One region of the Rivularia sp. UHCC 0363 genome, then DNA from elsewhere that is predicted to be linked to it. Evidence: predicted binding sites of a transcription regulator. Region 1 holds the regulator's gene; the other holds the start of a gene.
The links. The regulator HrcA, encoded in region 1, represses chaperone genes, less so after heat shock. The targets are predictions, from matches to a motif close to TTAGCACTCNNGANTCNNGAGTGCTAA.
Positions count from the first base shown of each region.

Region 1 (9,778 bases):
TAAAACATACAGTTACAATTTGTTACTTTAATATGGATTAGGTCAAAAAAATTAAAGATAGAATAAACTTTAGGGCATTAGGGAAAGATAAGTCGTAATTATTAAATCCTAACTTTTTTTACTCATTAAATAGGAACATTATCCCAGCTTTAAGTAAGTCACTATTGTCATAACTGCTAATAGTAAAAGATTGCAGTCGGTCAAAAAAAGGCTTGCCAACAATTTCTATAAACTTGAGTATGGGTAATTGACTTTCGATCAAGTTTTGACTTTTTGTCCAATCGATAAATACATAACCTTGGTTTGGTTGGGGAATGGCTGCAATGCTTTTCTGAAAACTACGATTATCGTTGAATAAATTATTTTTATTATTCAACACTAAATCCATTGTCTCGATAGAATTTGTAAAAATTTCGTAGTTATCTTTAGGTGTATGCGCTCCTAGTACCTTTGCTTGAATGTTGAAATTAGATGCTTTATTACCTGTAGTTGTTAATTGCGTCCAAGCAGAAATTTTTTGTTCATTTAAATTAATTTGACTGACTGTAAGTCCATTTCGAGCAGCTATTTCATCCAAATGCGAAATATCCGCTGGTGTTGTCGAATTCTCTGCAACGAAAACCCAGTCAGGAGTTTTATCTGTATTGGGTAACAATGCGATCGCGTATTCTCCTTTTACCCAACTAAAGATATCTTCTTTTAAGTTGATTCCCCAGCGTTTTTGCAGATTCGTTAAAGGTTGCGTAATCTGTGAAGCGATACCTTCTTCCGAACCACCAGATATGGCTGTTGCAGTTTGTTGCCAAAGTAAAGCTAAATTACTATTATCTAAATTGCTCAAATGTTTTCCCGCGATCGCAAAACCGCAAGTTGCTGGAATATATGAAAGTGCTGCGATTTTTTCAGATAGTTCTGCTGCTGGTAGCGGTGAATTAGCTAGTAAACTAGTTTCTGCGAGCAAACCGGGGGATTTTTTCGTTAAAGAAATTAATTGAGCATCATAACTCAGGGGTGATGACAACTTTAAACCTTGCCATTTTGCGACTGCGGGAAGATTAAGAAACGTTACAGCTTGAGTTTTACTTCCTAGTTGCTTGATTAGCTGCTGATATTTATCCAAGCTAGTCAAACTTAAACCTGGTGCTTGGACATTATTAACTGCTTCTCGGAGAATTTTGGCATCATTGGCAAACAATACAAAATTATCACCTACAACCGTTGCAGCCAAAGGTTTTTTGATAGAAGCCGTTTGCGGAGTATCGGAAATCAGTTTGACACCTTTATATTGTTCCACAACCAAGGAAGTTCCAGCTAAAACCCGTTTAGAAAACAAAAGTTCGATAAACTCGCGGCTTTTCGCAGCATCTTTTGTCTTGACACTCATCAAATAACCGGGTTGCTTGCCGTTGATAGCATCGCGATCAATATCATCGGTGGTTACAGCTAAAGTTATTTCACTACCCAACCAGGGTTGAACATCTTTTTTATACTCAAGTCCGGTATTAGCGAGTAAACTTGTTTTCAGTTTGGATAGCTTCAGTTCACCATCCAAAGCCTCAAAGCGATTTGGATTCACAAGCATTGAAACCATCACAGGTGCTTGTTTAGAAACAAATACAGCACCACTCGGTTTAACCGTTTCACTTAAATTCAGCGGATTTCGAGATAATCCATTACAACCAGCGATACCAGTTAACAGCAGCGCGATCGCGATCGCACTTACGGAACGGAATAACAATTTTCTATTTATAATTCTTTTCACGCTTGCCCCATTGCGGCGTTTTTGACCCCACTAATTATTAAAGCGTGTTCTGGGAAAAATGGGGAAGGGGTGAGGTTGATCGCAATGTTTCCAACTCCATAGAATATGGTCAAGATGTAGCTAATTTTCCTAGATTATTCTTAAAACCTTTGATTAGTGCTGATGCTAAGAGGAGAGTTTTCTGTCAACATAATAAATATATAGATTTTTTTGAGAAATTCCTCATGACGGGGAATAACTTTGGTCAACCATGAATCAAATCACTGTAGAGGAACTCGCAAAACGTTTAGCTTCCTCAGAGTCTTCAATTCAACTTGTAGACGTGCGCGAACCACAAGAAGTCAGAACAGCAAGTATCGAAGGTTTTGTCAATTTACCTTTGAGTCAATTTGCCGAGTGGGGAAACGATATTCAAACTCGCTTGGAACCGGATAAAGAAACTTTGGTTCTATGTCATCACGGTGTTCGTTCTGCTCAAATGTGTCAATGGTTAACATCTCAAGGTTTTACAAATGTGAAAAACATTACGGGAGGTATTGATGCATATTCAATGTTAGTTGACCATTCGGTTCCTCAATATTAAAGAATAAAAAATTTTGGGCTTTAAATTACCCTACGGCAAGACGCTTCCGCGTCAATAGATTTTGGATTAAGTACTCGTGCAAAATAAATTAAATATTTCGTCTGGGGAGGGAATAGGGAGTAGGGAAAGTTTATATAACTCACGAGTAATTATATAAATAATTTTGCGTTAGTATTTAATTCCACAAATAAATCTAAAAACCCGCGTATTGAAGGGTTTCCTTGGCTTAAAGCAACTGCTCCCAGGTTGTACTATTAAGAAATTAGAGGTCAATACAAAATATCCCTGAATATTATTGATGATTAGCAAATAATTCGTATATATGCACACCCCGTTTCTAAAATAGCTGTGGGAAAATACTTATGAAGCGGGTTTTGTTTATGTATTTAGAATACAGGTTCGATTGTATGGAATAGTACTCTTACTCAGGACAAAACTATTTGTAAATGTAAAGGTATTGCAGTACACGATAATCATTGTGTATTTTGCACGATCATTATTAAATCTCAAATAATAGCACTTAAAAAATTTCGTTTTTTTAAAACTGATAAAAACTGTGTTTCAACCATCCCCTATGCAAGTCCAGTTAACGAATCGACAACAACGTATTCTTTGGGCGACTGTGCGTCACTATATAGCTACAGCAGAGCCTGTGGGTTCTAAAGCTTTGTTAGAAGAGTTCGACTTGGGTGTAAGTTCAGCAACGATTCGCAACGTCATGGGAGTCTTGGAAAAAGCTGGACTGCTCTATCAACCTCATACTTCAGCAGGAAGAATACCTTCGGACTCTGGCTATCGAATTTATGTAGACCAATTAATCACACCTTCTCAAAGCTTAGAAAAAGAAGTCGAAGCCGCATTACAAGGACGTTTAAAATGGGAAGATTGGAGTTTAGAAACATTATTGCAAGGGGCCACGCAAATTTTAGCGACCTTGAGCGGTTGTGTGAGTTTAATTACAATACCGCAAAATAATTCATCAGTATTGCGACATTTGCAATTAGTGCAAATTGAGACGGGACAGATCATGTTGATTGTAGTCACCGATGGTTATGAAACTCATTCAACATTAATGGACTTACCTTCCGCATCGGAAGAAAATAGACCTGATGTAGAGGTCGTGGATAGGGAATTGCAGATTGTTTCCAACTTTTTAAACAGTCAACTGCGCGGTAAAAGTTTAATGAAACTAGCCTTGCTGGACTGGAGTAAATTAGACCGAGAATTTCAGTGCTACGGCGAATATTTGAAAACATCCCTAGTAGAATTGACTCGTCGCACCTTTTCACCCACAACTACACAAATTATGGTGCGTGGAGTTTCAGAAGTTTTACGTCAACCAGAATTTTCTCAAATACAGCAAGTACAAACCATAATTCAACTGCTTGAAGAAGAACAAGAAAAATTATGGCGGTTGATATTTGATGATACAGAATTAGAACATATAGACAAGCCACAAGTAACAATTCGTATTGGTTCGGAAAATACCTTAGAACCCATCCGTACTTGCACCTTAATTTCATCCATGTATCATCGAGGTTCGATACCAGTAGGAAGCGTCGGGGTTTTGGGTCCCACAAGGCTTAATTACGAAAACGCGATCGCACTTGTTGGAGCAGCAGCTGAATATCTCTCCGAAGCAATGAGCAGTTAAGAGTTAGGAGTGAGGAGTTAGCAGTTCGGAGTTAAGAATACCGGAGTTATTAATCAGTGACATCAGTGAAATCCATTTAATCCGTGTTATGAGTTAAATTGATAACTGATAATTGATAACTGATGAGAAAAATTATATTTTGGTTGCTTTGGGCTGGATTTGCGATCTATGCTTTTGCTTTTGCTCCACCGAATCAACCCGACACTTTTGAATTGATTAAAAATCTTTCAACTGGACAATGGGAAGGAATCAACCCTTTGATTATTTCGCTATTTAATTTAATGGGAGTATTCCCTTTAATCTATAGCTGTATGGTGTTTATTGATGGTAAAGGACAAAAAATACCGGCTTGGTTATTCGCAACCTTTTCTTTCGGAGTCGGTGCTTTTGCTTTGTTACCTTACTTGGCTTTACGGGAACCAAACCCCGATTTTGTCGGAGAAAAAAATGCTTTTCTCAAATTATTAGATTCTCGGATTACTGGTATTGCATTAAGTATCGGAGCAATAATTTTAGTATTTTATGGCTTACAGGGAGCCAATTGGAGCGATTTTGTCCGACAATGGCAAACTGACCGCTTTATTCACGTAATGAGTTTAGATTTTTGTCTGCTTTGCTTACTTTTCCCGGCACTTTTGGGTGACGATATGGCAAAACGGGGAATGAAAAATCCTATTTTATTTTGGTTTGTAACACTGATACCGTTGTTTGGTCCTTTAGCTTATTTATCCGTGAGAAAACCATTACCGGATAATACTCAAAAAGAAATAATTAACAAACGACAAGCAGCAGTAAATTAATTTTTTTGTATTTTTTTCGTAATTAATTGTATTTTTAGGGTGTGTTACGGCACGAATAACCTTGATTTCGCAAAGCCGTAACGCACCGCTTTCTAATTAATGGTGCTTTACTAAAAGTAATTAACCTACACTAACTTGACTTGTATCAACATTAGTCGCACCATTGACTCCTTGAGCAACAGAAACCATTTTATTTAAAATATCTTGGCTGGGAACGCTTCCTTTTAAAACTACTGTAGAGCTAGTTTGAGCAACCCAAAGACCTTCAATATCATCCAATTGAGAATCTTCATCGAAAGCCAATGCAACTCTCTTAGCTAAACCACTCTGGTCGTATTCACCATTCAATCCCACACGTTCTGGAGCAATTGATTGAGCAGTATTCGCTTGCTGTGTTGGTTGTGCTTGCTGCGTAGATTGCGGTGCTTGTGTTGCTTGGGGTGTAGGATTTACTTGTGCATTTTTGGGTTTTTCCATACCAAAAAGTCTTTTTAGCCAGCCCATATTATTTCTCCAATTAAGGTCACATCAACTGTGAATATATAGGTTGGATGAATAAGTTACATCTGTCGTTAAAAGGAGATATTGTGCTTGTTATTACAGCCTTAGATATAGTTTCGTCTGGGTGTTACTAATCCTCTAGATAAAACTAAGTAAGTAAATATAATTTTCTATTAAAAGATAGTATTAATATGCTTTATTTTGTCCCTTTAATCCTCAACTATTACAACATCGTGAAAGCGATTATAGTCAATACTACGTCTACCATCCCGCGTTTTAGATAGAATATCAGCAAAGCGATGATTCCAAAGAATGTCTTTAGGAATATACGAATGATAAGCGTGGATATTACTAGAAACGGTTTGATCGATTCCGGTTAAAGTTACTACTATTTCCATTTCCGAATCTAACATCTCATCTAAAGTTACCCCGTAAAAGGGGCTGTTTTCATTAATTGGATGCATAACCGTCCAAGTTAAAGCGAAAAGTGATGAGCGATCGCGATATAACGGTAATTTATAAAACTTTCGCATCTCAACTTCTTCCTGAGTAATTTCGCTAATTACCAAGCTGACATTAACTTGAGCTTCTAAAATCCAGCTTTGACGTTCGTTTGCAACTCGAAACATCAAAGTTGGGACACCCTCATGAATAGTAATTACTGCTACACGACTAAACATGACTCGTGCTTTAGGAAGAGAAAACCGAGCAAACACCAATCCACTTCCCATTGATACTCCTAAAAGTCCCAATAAAGCTTCAATCGCAACTAAAATATTGGCAAAAAGCGTTTTCGGATACATTGCACCATAGCCGATAGTTGCCATTGTTTGCACGCTAAAAAAAAATGCGTCAGAGAAACTTCCTTCACGCATTTTTTCTATCCCATCACCCGCTGCTAAATAGAGAAAAGCAAATAAAACATTAGTAATTATATATCCCGCACTTACTACTGCAAATAACTTGATCCAGGAAAGAGTTAATAATGTATGATACAAATCCCCCCAATCAAACTTAGATACTCCTTTACGAACAATGTTTAACTTTCCATCAAGGTTAATTAGACGAGATGGTAAGATTTTTTTTTGATGAGTTTTATTCATTGATTGTTAAATCAAATATCAGTAGAAAATACGCTCCTCTACATTATCTAACGTAAAGGAACATAATCAAAACATAGGAAATAGGCAATAAAAAACCCACTGAGTATTTCTATAACTCCTAACTCCTACTCCCTTCCCATTTTAAATTTACCTATCTCTCTTTATTTCTTTCCTCTGCGGTCTCTGTGTCTCAGCGGTTTTTTCATCAGTAATCTTCTGACGGGAAAGGAGTAACTATTAACTCCTAAACTTAATTTAATCTATCGATCATTTCCGCTAATTCTTGCGTATGATTACTCTCTTCTTCAATCATATTGCTGACGAATTTTTCTATATCGCTGTTGCTACCTTTCAGTGCATCTAGGAGTTTTTCATAAAGTCCTAAAGCCTGCTTTTCATGAGCTAAACTTGCCTTCAATATATCTTTTACTGAATAGCTTTCTAATTCTGCAATTGGAGCAATACGCGAGTGAGGAATTCCGTTAATACTTACTAACACTTTCCCGACTTTTTGAGAATGAAATAGCGATTCTTCGGCTTGTTCTTCTAGAAAATCGACAATTTCGCTTTTATTATTATCATTAGCTATTAAAGAGTAAGTTGTGTAACGAACCACCCCCGCTAATTCAAACTCTAAAATTTGCTGTAGAAAATTAATGGCTCGATCTCGGTTAAATTGGATCATTTCAGTTATTACAAGACTAGTTTTTTGATCGGATATCTATACAAATGTAATCAGTCTAAAATTGTAACAATTCTAGTTAAAGAAAAAATTGCGCTAACTTATCATCAATTTGAGCAGTTGTTAGCTAAATAAACTCTAGTAGCGGCGGTCTTTTTCCAATCTCAAACATTTGAAATAAACTATAGCCGCTAATCGCATCTATGAAATAAATAAAGACATGAATAGGAATTTTTACCGTCTGATTTTTTTAATTTAGCTATTAATTTACTATCACTTACGCATTTACTTTTTATTAGTATACTTGTTTAAATATATAAATAAAGGAATATTTTTACTAGTTAAGTCGGATATAAATTTATTAAAATTCTCTCAATAAAAGGTTAAGAAAACCCTTACTATGATTATCTTATTGCTACTACTTTTATTTTATATAGCAAAAAATCTAGAGAGTTCCGCATTGCTACATCTCCCAAGTTCTGGTCATAACTAACTAAATATTTAATTTATTTTCAACTAACTGGAATTTTCTTTTTATTTTGAGGAGAGGTAGCAGTAATACTTCGTAAATACAAACCTCCGACAGATAATAAAAATGATACATAGGCAACAGCTTGAACTAAATACAAGTGTTCCCTGTAACCAAATAATACTTTGAGAATGACTCCGGGAAACTTTTTATCAGGCAATATATTTGATGTATTCCATACCATCGGACCTAATATACAAGAGTGATTTGCAGAAATTTGAGAGGAAAAACATAGATTCCAGGTACTATCGCTAAGAGCTAAAGTTGCAAAAGCCTGGTCAAATTTGCGTAGCGCTCCTACTACTAATCCCGCAACAATCAACACCAGAAAAATACCCATCACCTGGAAGAACAGACGAATATTTATTTTCACACCCCATTTAAAAATCAGCGCACCAATTAATGCTGCAAATAATATACCTGCCACTGCACCAATTATGGGAACTAAACCCTCTTGAAAATTAGAAGCAATGAATAAAACAGTTTCCACACCCTCACGTAAAACAGCAATTAAAACTAAAGTAAAAACCCCCCAACCAGCTTGAGAATCTGCTCGCAAAACGGTTTGTACCGCTCCCTCAACTTCAGCTTTCATAAACCTGGCTTGTTTTGTCATCCAGATCAGCATCCAGCTAAGCATCGCGATCGCAATTACGCTGAATGTTCCTTCCATTAACGGTTTAACTAAATTTGCATATTGAGGATTAACGAGCTTCGCGGCTTGAATTATCGAAGCAAAAACTGCTCCAATCGCTGCACTCAGCCCAATTCCAGCACCGACACCAGCATATACCCAAGCGTTGAGTCTGGATTGATTAGCTTTAGCCAACATTGCCAGTACTATACCAACTACAAGAGCCGCTTCTACTCCTTCTCGGAGAGTTATGATAAAGGTAGGTAAGGCTGCACTAAAGTCCATTTTTGTCAATTATTAGTTATCAATTAAAAGTTAGGAGTTAGGAGTTAGGAGTTTTATTTCTCCCCTACTCCCCTACTCCCTTTAAATTAGCCGAAATCCCTTAACATTTTTTTCAATTCGAGATTATGCATCTCTTCTTGTCCAATCATATTACGAGCGAATTCTTCTAAATAAATGCTAGCATTTTCAACTGTATGTAAAAACTTTTTATACAGATCCAAAGCCTTTTGTTCGTGTGACAAGCTTTCTTCTAAGATATCCTTAACTTTATGCTTGTAGGTTTCTTCCATAGGGGCAATTTTCAGGCTAGGATGTCCACCATCTATTCCTGTAAGAATTTCTCCTACTTGTTGAGCATGAAGCAATGATTCAGTAGCTTGCGCTTTAAAAAAATCCACAATGGGAATGCGATAAGGTCCTGTTACCATCAGTGAATAATGAGTGTAGCGCACTACTCCTGCTAGTTCAAATTCCATGATCGCATTTAACAGTTCGATTGTCTTTTTATTGTCAAGTTCTTGCATCAGATTATAATTCGCGAAGAGGTTTATTAGTCGTGATAATTCGAGTTAATAGTCAGGAGAAAAGCACTGAAAAGTGGTCAGTCAAAAGTATTATTTATAACTTGTCCTTTTCTGCTCAGAAGAGTTCTGTTTCTATTCCTAACTTTTACTCAGCTTTAACTAATTTTAAACTCTTCTTAAGTTTCTGCTTGCTCAATACGATCTGTTTCAACTATTCTTTTTGTTTGATGGTGCTTTAGATTTTTATGACTTTTTGAGAGTTTTCCTCAATGACATCCACTAATTTAGCTACTTCTTCTGGTGTTTTCACGGGTGCGGATGGAGGAATGACGGTGGGCCAAGCTGTTACTAATTCGCTCATACTGCTTGTAATGGCTTTGTCTTCTTCTGGATGCGCTGTATTCATTTGACCAGAAATGTTTTTATACAAGTCTTGAGCATAAAGCACAAAGCCCCGAGAATCTTGATATTCAATGTCTTCGACGATTTTACCATTGGCGATCGCCGCTTCATATTCTTGTTTTGCTGTATTTAAGATGCGATCAATTACAGCCATCACAAATTCTGGTTTGTTGCGTTCTTCGGATGGTAGGGCTGCGATCGCTCCGTCTACAGCTTCCATTGATGACGCAAAGCTAGTAGCGACTTTGGCATCTTTGGGCTTACTTTTAACTAAATCGTGTAAGCCATCTAAAGTAGTTTTAAATTCTTTGACATTACG
Region 1 is NZ_JAYGHM010000058.1:42,744-52,521, forward strand. It holds gene VB797_RS26215 (DUF3352 domain-containing protein) at 119-1,762, opposite strand; gene VB797_RS26220 (rhodanese-like domain-containing protein) at 2,013-2,345, shown strand; gene hrcA (heat-inducible transcriptional repressor HrcA) at 2,920-3,999, shown strand; gene VB797_RS26230 (DUF2834 domain-containing protein) at 4,119-4,799, shown strand; gene VB797_RS26235 (phospholipid-binding protein) at 4,920-5,303, opposite strand; gene VB797_RS26240 (ion channel) at 5,510-6,403, opposite strand; gene VB797_RS26245 (ferritin-like domain-containing protein) at 6,654-7,088, opposite strand; gene VB797_RS26250 (FTR1 family protein) at 7,598-8,533, opposite strand; gene VB797_RS26255 (ferritin-like domain-containing protein) at 8,620-9,057, opposite strand; gene VB797_RS26260 (hypothetical protein) at 9,293-9,778, opposite strand, start outside.

Region 2 (13,652 bases), on a different contig from region 1:
AATCGAGAAGATATCAGCAGCTTAAAAGAAGATATCAGTAATTTAGTTGTAGAAGTAGCCAAATTGACAGTAGACCAAAGAGAAAAATTCAATCAGTTTTATGGTTATCATCTATCTGCTGATTCACAACGTTTAGATATAGTAGAAAGATTAATCAAGGTAGAACAAGAAGTAGCTCAAATCAAACGTCAATTAGGGCAAAGTTCATAGTTTAATCTAAATTATCTTTTAGCAAAATCTTCTCCATACACGAAAACGCCAGTCTCTAGAAGGTACGAATCACATCCTTGATCGCAGCTTCTCTTAAATTTTCTCGCAAAGTTTCCAAAGTTCCTATGTTTACAGAAAGTCCTAATATATTTTGTAAATAAAGTTTTACTTTAATAAACTCAAATAATCCAACCTGACGATTAAACTCTACAAAAAAATCTACATCGCTATCTTCTCGTGCTTCATTGCGAGCAACAGAACCAAATAAATCTAGAGATTATACACCCATTGTTTGCAAGGGTTCTCGATGCATTTTAATAATTTTAGGACTTAGGCATCTGGCACATTATTTTGTAGGGTGCTGTGACACTTAATTAAATTCTCAACGCAGTAATAAGGGTTGTAGTGTCACGCACCACCTAACTGTTACGTATTTAATTTGTATTTGGCTAGCGGGCTGTCCGGCCCGCACTACAAGAATTTGATATTTATGTGTCCGTAGGACACGCTTCGCTAACGTTTTATACAATTTAGCTGCACATCAGCTTAGGATTAATTCATAACCGCATTTTTCTAGCAATTCACTCAAGGATAAAACCTATGGACACCACAGCAACGATTCGATCTGCTAAACCCGATGATACGGATGCCATCATGAATTTGGCTGATGCGATTGGTCTATTTGAAGGGGAAGAACTTGAAGAACTCGGTAATATGTTAGCTGGTTACTTCGATGGTAGCCTTGGCGAAGAACACTCCTGGATTGTCTGTGAAAATGATGGAGTCGTTGGAGTTGCGTATTTTGCACCGGAACAATACGCTTACGGGACATGGAACCTGTACTTGATCGCAGTCCACCCTAAGCATCAAGGGAAAGGGAATGGTGCTGCAATGCTCAGACAGGTGGAACAAACCTTATTCTCAAAAGGAGAACGTTTATTACTAGTGGAAACTTCTGGTTTACCAAACTTCGAGTTGACACGGAAATTTTATCGCAAACAGGGGTACGAAGAGGAAGCGAGAATCCGCGAATTTTATAAAGCGGGTGATGACAAGATTATTTTTCGCAAAGTGTTAGTCACATCGGAGCATTAATATCTGTAGATATTTATCAAAATCTTGCAAATAGTACAAATATATTTATAATGGTACTAATGAAAAGTTTCGGGAAGGAAACTATAAATGGGTACGAATATTAGTATTAAAGATGCTTCCTCACAACTTGCAATTAGCGAGCAGCAAGTTAGGACGCTTTGCAGACAAGGAAAAATTACTGCTGAAAAAATCGGGAATACGTGGATAATTGACCAAAAAAGTATCAGTAAGTATGGGCTTATATCATCCCATAGAGTAGCAGAAAACCATTCACTTTACCATGTAAACAGTAAAGATAAACGACCCATAGCATTAAGTTTTTTTTCTGGTGCGATGGGTTTAGATATTGGAATTGAAAAAGCTGGATTCAATGTTCGTCTTGCTTGTGAAGTAGATAAGTTTTGCAGACAAACAATTGCTTTAAATAAACCAAATGCTGCTTTACTGGGGGATATTAACGATTATAAACCAGATGATATTTTAAAAGCAGCAAAGCTCACAAAAAACGATGATATTGATTTAATTATTGGCGGACCTCCATGTCAAGCATTTAGTACTGCTGGCAAAAGAAAAGGTTTTAATGATGATAGAGGAAATGCTTTTTTAAAATATCTTGATATAGCGCTATCTTTACGACCCAAATACATTGTTATTGAGAATGTAAGAGGTCTTTTATCTTGTCCTTTGAAATATAGACCTCACGACCAAAGAGGAGTAGGATATCCAGATATTTCAGAACATGAACACAAAGGAGGTGCATTAAATTTTGTCATCAGTAAATTAAAACAAAATGGTTATGCTTACTCTTTCAATTTATATAATTCTGCAAATTTTGGAACTCCCCAGATCAGGGAACGAGTAATAATTATTTGTTCTAGAGATGGTGAAACACCACCTTTTTTAGTACCAACTCACTCAGAGGATGGTAAACACGGATTACCAAAATGGAAAACTCTACAATCTTGTATAAAGAATATTGATAAACACGACCATATTAATTTTCCCGAGAAACGTTTAAAGTTCTATAGAATGCTTAAATCGGGTCAAAATTGGCGATGTTTACCGGAAGATTTACAAAAGGAAGCAATGGGTAAATCTTATTATTCTGGAGGTGGAAAAACGGGTTTCTTCAGAAGATTAGATTGGAATAAACCATCTCCTACATTAGTAACACATCCAGCGATGCCTGCAACAGATTTAGCTCATCCCGAAGAAAATAGACCACTATCAATACAAGAATACAAACGAATACAAGAATTCCCTGAGAATTGGGAACTAGCAGGTCCGCTAATTCAGCAATATAAACAAGTTGGAAATGCTGTTCCCGTCAGTTTAGGTTTAGCAGTAGGAAAATTAATTATAGATTTAATTCATGGTAATAAAATAATCCAGTTTGATGATTTTAAATTTTCACGCTACCAAAATACTAGTCATTTAGATTGGGAAAGCCAATTTTTGAGTCAACTAAATAAATATGAAAGTGAGTACGTGCAGCAAGAGCTTATTTTTAGTTGATATAGTTACTTGTCTAAACTTGATTTTTCTTTGGTAAGATATTGCTTAACAAAAGCAATAAAATTATCTTCTGAAAGTTGATATCCTTGCATCAGTTCGGGTAGATTCTCCCAGTTAGTTCCTCCTTTTTTTGAAAATGAGCGAAACCATTTCTGTATAGTAGTGCCATTACGAATTGCGCTGCTAGATGAATTTTCAGTGTTATCCCTATTTTTAATTTGTAATACTAACCACTTTTGATTTTCATCCTTACTAATAAAGTCAATAGCTTTGATAAAATCACCACAGCACCAGTACCAACCTTTTTCTCTTAGAACGGAATCTAAATACCTTTCAAGAAGTGAACCAACACAATTTTCGGCACACATTGAGTACTGATGCTCTATCTTTATTCGTTCGCATTCTTCAGATGAATAACCGTAAACGTACTGCATGACAATACTTACCATTTCATCGGGTACTGTTTCTGGTTGAGCAGGAAAATCAGATCTTCTAAATCCATCAAAAAACTTTTTGGCAAGAGCTTTTAGACCGTTTTTATCAGTAAGGCTAGGTTTGTTTTTAGTCCTCCAAGATAATCTATCTGGATTGTCAGATAAAAACCTGCAAATCTCTATAAATGCTGCATCTAATCCTTTTTCTTCTGGATTATCATTTATAAATTCGGTAATAACTTCTTTGACTAATTTTTCATCAAAACTCAACGAATGCTCCTTAATATTTAACTGGTCTTTATATATTTTAAATTTCTAAGGGTTGATTGCATAGAAACTCTCTAGGAATTTCTAAGAGACTGTGTATTAACAATGCTCACATCATGCATTACCACAATCAACGCATATTTATTCTATCGTTGCAAAATCGGAAACCACCATTTATTGTATTCAAAAATATGCTTACCGAATCCGACCCCCATCTTCACAAAACAACAAATCATTTAAAAAAAATTGATAATTGTTAATTTATAACTGAAAAAAAACAGCCGCCTCCAAGAGACGACTGTTTTCATAAATAGGGGGTTTATTTAACTAACGTTTCAGTAAGTTTCAATAAACTTAGTAGTCGAAGTCACCGCCGCCCATACCAGCACCAGCGCCAGCACCAGCACCTTCTTTAGGCTCTGGCTTGTCAACAACGATACATTCGGTTGTCAACACCATTCCGGCGATGGAAGCCGCATTTTGCAGTGCGGAACGTGTCACTTTAGCGGGATCGACGATTCCAGCAGCGAACATATCGGTGAATTCGTTAGTTGCTGCGTTGTAGCCAGTGTTAAATTCTTTCTCTTTAACACGCTCGGAAATTACCGCACCGTTTTGTCCGGCGTTTTGAGCAATCCGCATCAAAGGAGCAGGTAATGCGCGAGCTACAATCATCGCACCAATTAATTCTTCATCTTTGAGGTTTGCAGTTGCCCATTCTTCCAATTGAGGAGCAAGGTGAGCCAATGTTGTTCCACCACCAGGAACGATACCTTCTTCTACAGCAGCTTTGGTAGCGTTGATAGCGTCTTCCAAACGCAGCTTCTTATCCTTCATTTCGGTTTCGGTAGCAGCACCAACTTTAACAACTGCTACACCACCAGACAATTTAGCCAAACGCTCCTGCAACTTTTCTTTGTCGTAGGAAGATTCGGTTTCGTCCATTTGACGGCGAATTTGGTCGCAGCGAGATTTAACTGCTTGCTCGTTACCTTCAGCCACAATGGTGGTGTTGTCTTTGGTGATGGTGATGCGACGAGCTTTACCGAGCATATCTAGCTTGGTAGCTTCTAGCTTCAAACCAGCATCTTCAGTAATCAACTGTCCGCCGGTCAAGATAGCGATATCTTCCAACATCGCTTTACGGCGATCGCCAAATCCAGGTGCTTTCACCGCTGCTACGTTCAATACACCGCGCAAACGGTTGACAACCAAGGTAGCTAAAGCTTCTTTCTCAATATCTTCGGCAATAATAACTAAGGGTTTGCCAGAACGAGCTACCTGTTCTAAAACGGGTACCAAGTCTTGTACCAAAGCAATTTTCTTATCGGTGAGCAAGATGAAAGGCTCATCTAAATTTGCTTCCATGCGCTCTGGATCGGTTGCAAAATAAGGAGAGATGTAGCCTTTATCAAAGCGCATCCCTTCGGTAATTTCCAACTCGGTGAACATGGACTTCCCTTCTTCCAAGGAAATCACGCCTTCTTTACCCACCTTATCCATTGCTTGAGCAATCATCTGACCGACTTCTTCGTCGTTACCAGCAGAAATTGCACCAACTTGAGCAATAGATTTGGAATCTTCTACAGGACGAGCTTGCTCGGCAATTTTACCAACCAAAAAGGCAGATGCTTTATCAATACCGCGCTTCAAGGAAATTGCATTAGCTCCAGCTGCAACGTTCCGCAAGCCTTCTTTAACCATTGCGTGCGCCAAAACGGTCGCGGTGGTGGTTCCATCCCCAGCAGCATCGTTGGTCTTGGAAGCAGCTTGACGAATCAAAGCTACACCAGTGTTTTCTACATGGTCTTCCAACTCGATCTCTTTAGCGATGGTCACACCATCGTTAACAATCTGAGGTGCGCCAAATTTCTTCTCTAATACCACGTTACGACCTTTGGGTCCGAGGGTTACACCCACAGCCTCAGCCAGTATGTCCATGCCTTTTTCTAAAGCACGACGGGCGTTTTCGTTGTAAATAATTCGCTTAGCCATAGTTTTACCGTTTGTACCTTTTGCTTGTCTTTCTTTTAAAAATGTTGTTGTTAAATGGATAGGTTGTTAGCTGTTTATAGCCAAATAACCATTAACGACTAACCACCAACCACTATCAATTAATTAACAATCGCGAGAATGTCCTTCTCAGAAAGCAGCACGTATTCGTCGGTACCCAACTTGATGTCGGTGCCAGCGTACTTGGAGTAAAGAACTTTATCTCCGACCTTTACATCCATCGACTGACGACCACCATCATCCTTCATCTTACCGTCGCCTACTGATACTACTTCGCCTACTTGAGGCTTTTCCTTAGCGGTATCGGGCAAGTATAGACCACCAGCGGTCTTTTCTTCCGAGGCGCTCACTTTTACGAAAACGCGATCGCCTAAAGGTTTTACTGTAGAAACGCTTAGAGAAACTGCTGCCATAACTTTTTTACCTTTATTAGCACTCTCGACTCCTGAGTGCTAATTTAGCGAAGCTAGAGGTGTGATGGCAACATTCGCCTTAGTACGGGTTCCCGAACTTAGTGAAAGTAGCTTTACTTAGGTATAAATGCTCAACTTCACTAGTACTTTCGGGTTTTATCCAACGAAGGAAGAATAGTTTGATATGGTTTGCCATTATTTGCAAAGCCAATAAATTGCTATAAAACTGTAAAATTCTGTCTTTTTATGAGCGACGATCCACTGTTTCATTTGAGCGTTCAAGTACCAAAAAACACTAAAGCGCGACCCTACAAACCCTTTAATAATTGTGTAGAAACTGTAGGGTTGTCAAAAATCCAACAACGTGTATTTTTATGGGTTTTAGCTTCAATTTCTATATGTTGTGTTCTCTAAAAGCTAATTTTAGTTTTAGAAATACTTGAAAAAGTGACTATTTAAGCTCAAAATGGACTCTGTACAAGTGGAATAATTAGCAGCAGTATCAATAGTTCAAAAACTAACTACTTGCGGGAGCGGTTGTTATAGACCAATAATAGTAGCTTACCCCGCTAATAAATGTGGTATCTACTCCCAATTCCTCCAAGTAATTGAATGCGTCTCAACCGAACGCTTCTCTAAAATTACAAATTGTTTGCTATTCGATACTTTTTTGTTCGTTCCTTACCCTATACTTCCTAGGATCGGAAATAAAATCTGACGCACGAAGGAAGCATCCAGTTGGATACGTAAAAGCAAAAAAATTAGAATAGGTGCGGGTTATTTTTGCAAGAGGTATGTTCGCCCAATACTCCCCTTGCAGTCCTTTAAGATTATTATTTAATGGAAGTTTTTAGCCCGCACCTTTCAAAGCGAGATATAATAGCGCATTATAATACTATTGCTCTACGTATCCTTACTGGGCTTTTGGAGTTGATAGCGAAACATCAATGGAGGGGATAATCTCCTTTGAGAGTTTCACAAAACTATCGCAAGGTAAGTGGGAAAAAAGGACAACATCTCAATCATCCACCAATTAGGATAACTATTCAAGACCTTGATGGATCTACGCGCGACAAGTGCCACTGCTATGAAAGAACCCAGCATGAAAGATCACAAACGCTTACTGCTTATAGATGATGACCCAAACCTCATCTTGCTGGTGAAGGACTATTTGGAATTCCGGGGATACGAAGTCGTCACTGCTGAAAATGGTCGAGAAGCTCTGGAAATATTAGAGCTAGACATTCCAGACATGATTATTTGTGACGTGATGATGCCGGAAATGGACGGATACACCTTTGTAGAACAAGTCCGACAAACAGAACGCACCAGTTGGATACCTGTTCTCTTCCTTTCTGCAAAGGGACAAAGCGCAGACAGAGTGAAAGGTTTGAATAAAGGTGCTGATGTATATATGGTCAAGCCCTTTGAACCCGAAGAACTCGTAGCCCAAGTTGAATCCTCACTCAAACAAACCATTCGTTGGAAAGAACATCAAGCCAAAGGAGGCGAAAACGGCTCTCGCATCCAAGTACCTTTTGATGTCCAATTAACCCCAACAGAATTAAAAGTAGTGCAATTTGTTGCCAGAGGTATGGCTAACCGAGAAATCGCTGAAGAATTAAACGTCTCTCAGCGAACCGTCGAAAGCCACGTCTCCAATATGTTGGGTAAAACCAATCTTCATAACCGCACCGAATTAGCTCGCTGGGCAATTGAAAATCAAATGGCTTAAAACTGTTGATTTTATAGTTAAAATTCTGGGTTTTAGATTTAAATTACTAATGTAAAACCCAGATTTACTTAATTAAAAATTAACCAACTACTCCTTGCACAATAAAACAGTCATCAATTAACAATTGTCAATTATCAGCACCTGACGGGCGGAATTGATCGACAAAGATTGGTTTTGGGTCTCCTATAATTAGCGCGATCGCCATTCACCGTTTACCCTGAATTGATAATTGATAATTGATAATTGTTCACTGCTCACCGATCGCCGTCTTACGTTCCACAATTTCCTTCAAAACCAGCGTTACAAATCCCAAACAAGCAAGTAACACCGCAGCAGCAAACGCCGTTTCGGTTTCATACTGCTTATAAGCTTGCTCTACAAACAGCGGTAAAGTTTGTGTTTTACGAATAATATTGCCAGATACGACAGAAATAGCGCCAAATTCGCCCATTGCTCTAGCATTCGTCAAAATTAAGCCATAAAGTAAACCCCAGCGGATGTTTGGTAAAGTCACCCGCCAAAAAGTTTGCCATTGACTCGCACCTAAAGTACTTGCTGCTTCCTCCTGAGATGAGCCGATTTCCTCCAAAACTGGAATCACTTCCCGCGCTACAAAAGGCATTGTCACAAAAGCAGTTGCTAAAACCATTCCCGGAAAAGCGAAAATAATCTTAAAATTAATCGCTGACAAAATCCCGCCAAACCAACCATTCTGCCCATAAAGCAAAATCATCATTAAACCAGCCACCACCGGCGAAACCGAGAAAGGAACATCCAAAATACTCATCACCAAAGCCCTTCCGGGGAAACGATTGCGAGCCAGAACCCATGCCGCACAAAGTCCGAAAATCGCATTTATCGGTACCACAATCAAAGCAATAAGTAAAGTCAGTCCCACCGCGCTAATAAAATCATCAGTCATCAAATAACTGAAAAATTCCCCAACACCACCCTTAAAAGCTTGATAAAAAACATTTACTGCCGGGATAAATAATACCAATCCCAAGTAAGTGATAGCACTGATGATTAAAAGTTTTTTAGCCATAAGTAAATAAGAGTTAGGAGTTAAGAATTAGGAATTAGAAGTTATGAAAAAAGTACTTACTGGTCAATAATTAGTAAGCCCAATTACCGATTACCAATTACCAATTTAATAATTGTTCATTGATACCTTTTCCCCCAAGCTTGTAACAAGTTAATAGCCAATAACATTAACAGCGAAATTAATAAAAGTACGGTTCCAATTACCGTTGCACCGGCGTAATCATATTGTTCTAAACGTTGAAAAATCAACACCGAAGCAATCAAATCTTTGAAAGGAATATTCGACGCGACAATTACAATTGAACCGTATTCTCCCACAGCGCGAGAAAATCCTAAAGCAATACCCGTTAATAAAGCTGGAAACAAAGGTGGAAAAATTACCTGCCAAAAAGTTTGAAATCTTGACGCTCCCAAACTCCAAGCTGCTTCTTCTATATCGTGTTCCATTTCTTGCAACACTGGCTGCAATGCTCGCACGATAAACGGTAGCGAAATGAACAGCATTGCCACCAAAACACCCAGACGGGTAAAAGCAATTTTGATGCCAAAGGGTGCAAGTAAAGAACCAATCCAACCATTTTCAGAGTAGACATTGGCTAATGTTAAACCTGCTACCGCCGTGGGTAAAGCAAAAGGTAGATCAATCGCCGCATCCATCAGACGCTTCAGCGGAAAGTCATATCTAACAAGCACCCAAGCGATTAATAAACCAAACCCACCATTAACCGCAGCCGCAAACAAAGCCGTAGTAAAAGTGACATTGTAAGCAGAAAGTGCGATCGGGCTAGTAGCAATTCGCCAAAATTCGCTTAACCCCACCTGAGAAGCTTGCAAAAGCAAAGCCGTCACCGGAAGCAACAGCATGATAGTCAAATAACCAATCGTAATTCCCCAAGGCAGCGAGAATTTTGGATTTTGGATTTTAAATTTTGGATTTTGAATGTTTGATTGTGCAACAGCCATCAGTTTTCAGTTAGCAGTGAAGAGTTAGAAGTTAAGAATTGAATTTACCTTTGACCTTTGACCTTTAACCTATCCCTCATTCCCAATCTTCTTCTGAATTTGATCGAATACTGCACCATCGGCAAAGAATTCTTTTTGAACTTTATCCCAACCGCCTAATTCTTTGACGGTAAATAAGGTTTTGACTGGGGGATATTTTGCGGCGAATTCTTGTTTTACAACTGGATTTACCGGACGAAATCCGATTTTGGCAAATTCTCTCTGGGCTGCGGGAGTAAAAAGATATTTTACGAAGGCTTCTGCTACTTCTCTATTGCCATGTTTATCTACGTTTGTATCAATTACTGCAACGGGATTTTCAATCCTAATATTAGTTTCGGGGACAATGTAATTACTCGGTTTACCTTTTAAACCCGCTAAAATTAACTCGTTTTCATAGTTAATTAAAACATCACCCTGCCCTTGGTTAAAAAATACATCGCTGGCTTCGCGGGCATCTCTTGGTAATATCGGTACGTGTTGATAAACTTTGCTGGTAAAATCTAATGCTTGGGCATCCTTTGCGCCGGTTTCTATTTGGGAACCCCATAAAGCTAAGAAATTCCACCGCGCTACACCGGAAGTTTTGGGGTTTGCGGTAATAATACTAACGTTGTCTTTTGTTAAATCTTGCCAAGTTTTGATTTGTTTGGGATTACCTTTACGAGTAACTAAAGCCGCAACAGATTGAGTCACAATACTATTATTAGGCGCTTCATTTTCCCATCCCGGTTGAATTAAACCGGCTTTGGCAATTTTTTTCATATCCAAAGCCAAAGCTAACTCCACCACATCAGCATCTAAACCATCAACTACAGCACGTGTTTGAGCGCCGGAAGCCCCATAACTTTCGTAAAAAGTAACGGTTTGATTGTGTTGCTGCTTCCACTCTTGAACGAATTGCGGAATAATTTTTCTATAGGCTGGTTTGGTGACTGCATAGGAAACCAGCGTTAATTCTAAGCGATCGCTATTTTGAGCATTCGATGCGGAACAAGATATTAAAGAAACGCTTAAACTTAAACCCAATAAAAATAATAAAACAAAATTTTTGATTCCCCCCCCTTTCGTCAATTGGGCAACAAATCGCCACAGCCCCATGTCAATGTCTCCCCTGAATCTCCGGTTACTCGGTCAAGATACCGGGTTTGATGTTTTTTTATCGTACAACACAACGGTAATAGGATAACCGGAATTTATGTAGAGACGTTGCAATGCAACGTCTCCCAGTATTTTGATTCAAACCGATAATTCCTTCTGTAATTCCTCATAAATAGAATACATGGATCTTCAATAAATTCAAGTAAATTTACGTAATTTATATGCTCATCTATGTATTAAGCTTTTCTCTACAAATCCCAAGAAAAGTACGAACAAGCTGAACCCCTTTATATCCAAGCTTTGGAATTAAGAAAACAACTTCTCGGAGAAAATCATCTCAACACTGCAACCAGTTTGAACAATTTAGCTGGACTTTACGAAAGTCAAGGAAAGTACGATCAGTCTGAACCTCTTTATATCCAAGCTTTAGAGATTGCAGAACGGGTTTTGGGAGAAAATAACCCGAATACGGTGACTTTTCGGAAAAACCTGGAATATTTACGTGCAAAGCAACAGTAAGATGATTCTTTGTTAGGAGGTTTGAAAAGGTGGTTTTTCGGGTGATATTTTGTGAAGTGTAGAAACCCGATTCTACAACATCGCAGATGATATTTTTTCCAAGGAAACCAAACCATTTTCTTCAAAATTAATCTCTAAATGATATCCTTCCATCAAAGCAACTCCCAGCAAAGGTTTATAACCAGAAGCTAAAACAAGGACTATTTTTTCTACATCATCCCAAATAATAGTTGCGAAATGTATAGTTGATAAAGCTTCGCTACCGTCAGCTAAGCTTATAGGCGTACTAGAATATACAGGAAGATTCATCGCATTAACAGCTTGTGGTGGTAAGGTAAGATAACCGTTGAATCCAGTATCAATAAGAAAATCCACAGAAAAATCTGGTTGTGAAGGTAAACGAAAAATTACTGGAATTGTTGCCTTACTCTCACTAATTCTTCCGTAAATCATTTAACTGTACGGTTCAAAGGAACACCACCAAAGCTGAATGCAACATCGTAACCAATCCGCATAGTAAATAATCTAGCCATTGGTTTTTTCTGCTTTAAATTCATTGCAGTTTCTATACCAGTTTTATCAATTCCGTACTCGCCAGTTTCAGCATCAATCGTAATCATCTTGCCAATATTATCGCCATGCTCAACTTGTTGGCGAATTCCATTTTCATAAAATTCTTTAGCTCTGCGAGCAACTTCTTCGACACTCCAGAAAAGTGATTGCATGATTATTAAACCTACTTTTGACTATTTTATTATTATCTCACCTACTCATTTAAAAACAAATTCGCATCAACGTGAAAGAAATTCCCTAATTCTACAGCCTGTTGCGAAGTTATTTCTAAATCACCATTGATGACTTTATCAATTTTCTCAAGCGAACCAAAAACTTGTACTAAACTTTCCTTTGTTTTATCTTGGGCTTCCATTAAGTGTAAGAGCATCGAGCTAACTGTACCTTTAGGAATTGGATAATGTTTATCTTCAAAATCTTCAATTAATTTTACTAATAAATCTAGAATTGTATTCTCTTCTGGTGTTAGATTTTTACGTGCTAGTAATTCTTCCACAACCTTTAAAAATTCCTCATTCTCTGCTTCTGTTTGAATAATTCGAGGTTGATATTTAGAGAGTAATTGGCTATAAATTTCTGAGTTAATAGTAAGGTTCATTTTTCCACTTATCTTTATAATATTCTGCAAATTCTCAAAATGGTGCGTTACGCTATCGCTAACAGCACCCTACAAATACTTCTAACTCCTAACTTCCCTTTAACCATGAATCTCGAATCTCTACTCAAACTCAACCGTACAATTCGCGTAATTGGCTTTGACGATGCACCATTTATTCGCGGTGCTGGTAAAAACGTCAATTTAGCAGGAATTATTTGTGGGGGAACTCGTTTTGAAGGGATGGTTTGGGGAGAATTACAACAAGATGGTTTTGACTCAACAGAAACTATTTGCAAACTATTAATTGGCAGCAAATTTTTACCGCAATTACATATAGTATTACTCGACGGAATTGGCTTCGGAGGATTTAACATTGTTGACTTACCAACATTAGCCGAAAAACTCCAACTTCCCTGCGTCGCTGTGATGCGTCGTCAACCCGATTTAGATGCAGTTACCTTAGCGATGAGTCATTTACCAAATTTAGAAAAACGACAAGAATTATTAAGACGTGCGGGTACAATTTACGAATATTCGCCTTTTGTGTTTCAAGTATGTGGTGAACAACCGGAAATCATTGCGAAAGTATTAGAAAAATTAACAGATTGCGGGAAAGTACCCGAAGCATTGCGATTAGCACATTTGATTTCTGCTGCTGTTATGAAAGGAGAAAGCGGAAGTTCTGCTTGAGAGAATTTGTTCGTAGTAATACCAATTTGTAGCAATACCCTCGAAGGGTATCGCTACATTTACGAAGCCCACCTTCGTGGGCTGAGAAATTTATAGCCCACGCAGGTGGGCTTTGTAGTTGTAGCCCCACCCTTCGAGGGTGAGGGCGTTTTTCAAACATTTTTTTGAACAACTTTAGCAATGCTTCTATCAACGTCATAATAGACATAAAAACCAAAACCTGAGAACATGGCAATTATTACCACTTCTAACCCAAAATCCCAAATCTTCTATCCTAGTTCTGACGGTGAACCCGTGGCTGAAACTTATACCCATCTCTACGCTTTATTAACAACCCTGGAAGTATTGCGACAATATCTCCAAGGACAACAAGCAACGGTTTTAGCAAATCAATTTTTATATTATGCTCAAGGTTTCCCGAAATTACGAATTGCACCTGATGT
Region 2 is NZ_JAYGHM010000019.1:44,477-58,128, forward strand. It holds gene VB797_RS13060 (hypothetical protein) at 1-210, shown strand, start outside; partial or broken gene VB797_RS13065 (nucleotidyltransferase family protein) at 266-469, opposite strand; gene VB797_RS13070 (GNAT family N-acetyltransferase) at 811-1,305, shown strand; gene VB797_RS13075 (DNA cytosine methyltransferase) at 1,393-2,820, shown strand; gene VB797_RS13080 (SinI family restriction endonuclease) at 2,826-3,524, opposite strand; gene groL (chaperonin GroEL) at 3,876-5,516, opposite strand; gene groES (co-chaperone GroES) at 5,636-5,947, opposite strand; gene VB797_RS13095 (response regulator transcription factor) at 7,005-7,682, shown strand; gene cysW (sulfate ABC transporter permease subunit CysW) at 7,930-8,727, opposite strand; gene cysT (sulfate ABC transporter permease subunit CysT) at 8,844-9,689, opposite strand; gene VB797_RS13110 (sulfate ABC transporter substrate-binding protein) at 9,759-10,829, opposite strand; partial or broken gene VB797_RS13115 (tetratricopeptide repeat protein) at 11,082-11,348, shown strand; gene VB797_RS13120 (clan AA aspartic protease) at 11,421-11,801, opposite strand; gene VB797_RS13125 (hypothetical protein) at 11,798-12,073, opposite strand; gene VB797_RS13130 (transcriptional regulator) at 12,115-12,519, opposite strand; gene VB797_RS13135 (DUF99 family protein) at 12,559-13,209, shown strand; gene VB797_RS13140 (Uma2 family endonuclease) at 13,438-13,652, shown strand, end outside.
Region 2: a site for HrcA is predicted at 5,964-5,990, ahead of groES (co-chaperone GroES). Genes of this name have one in related genera too.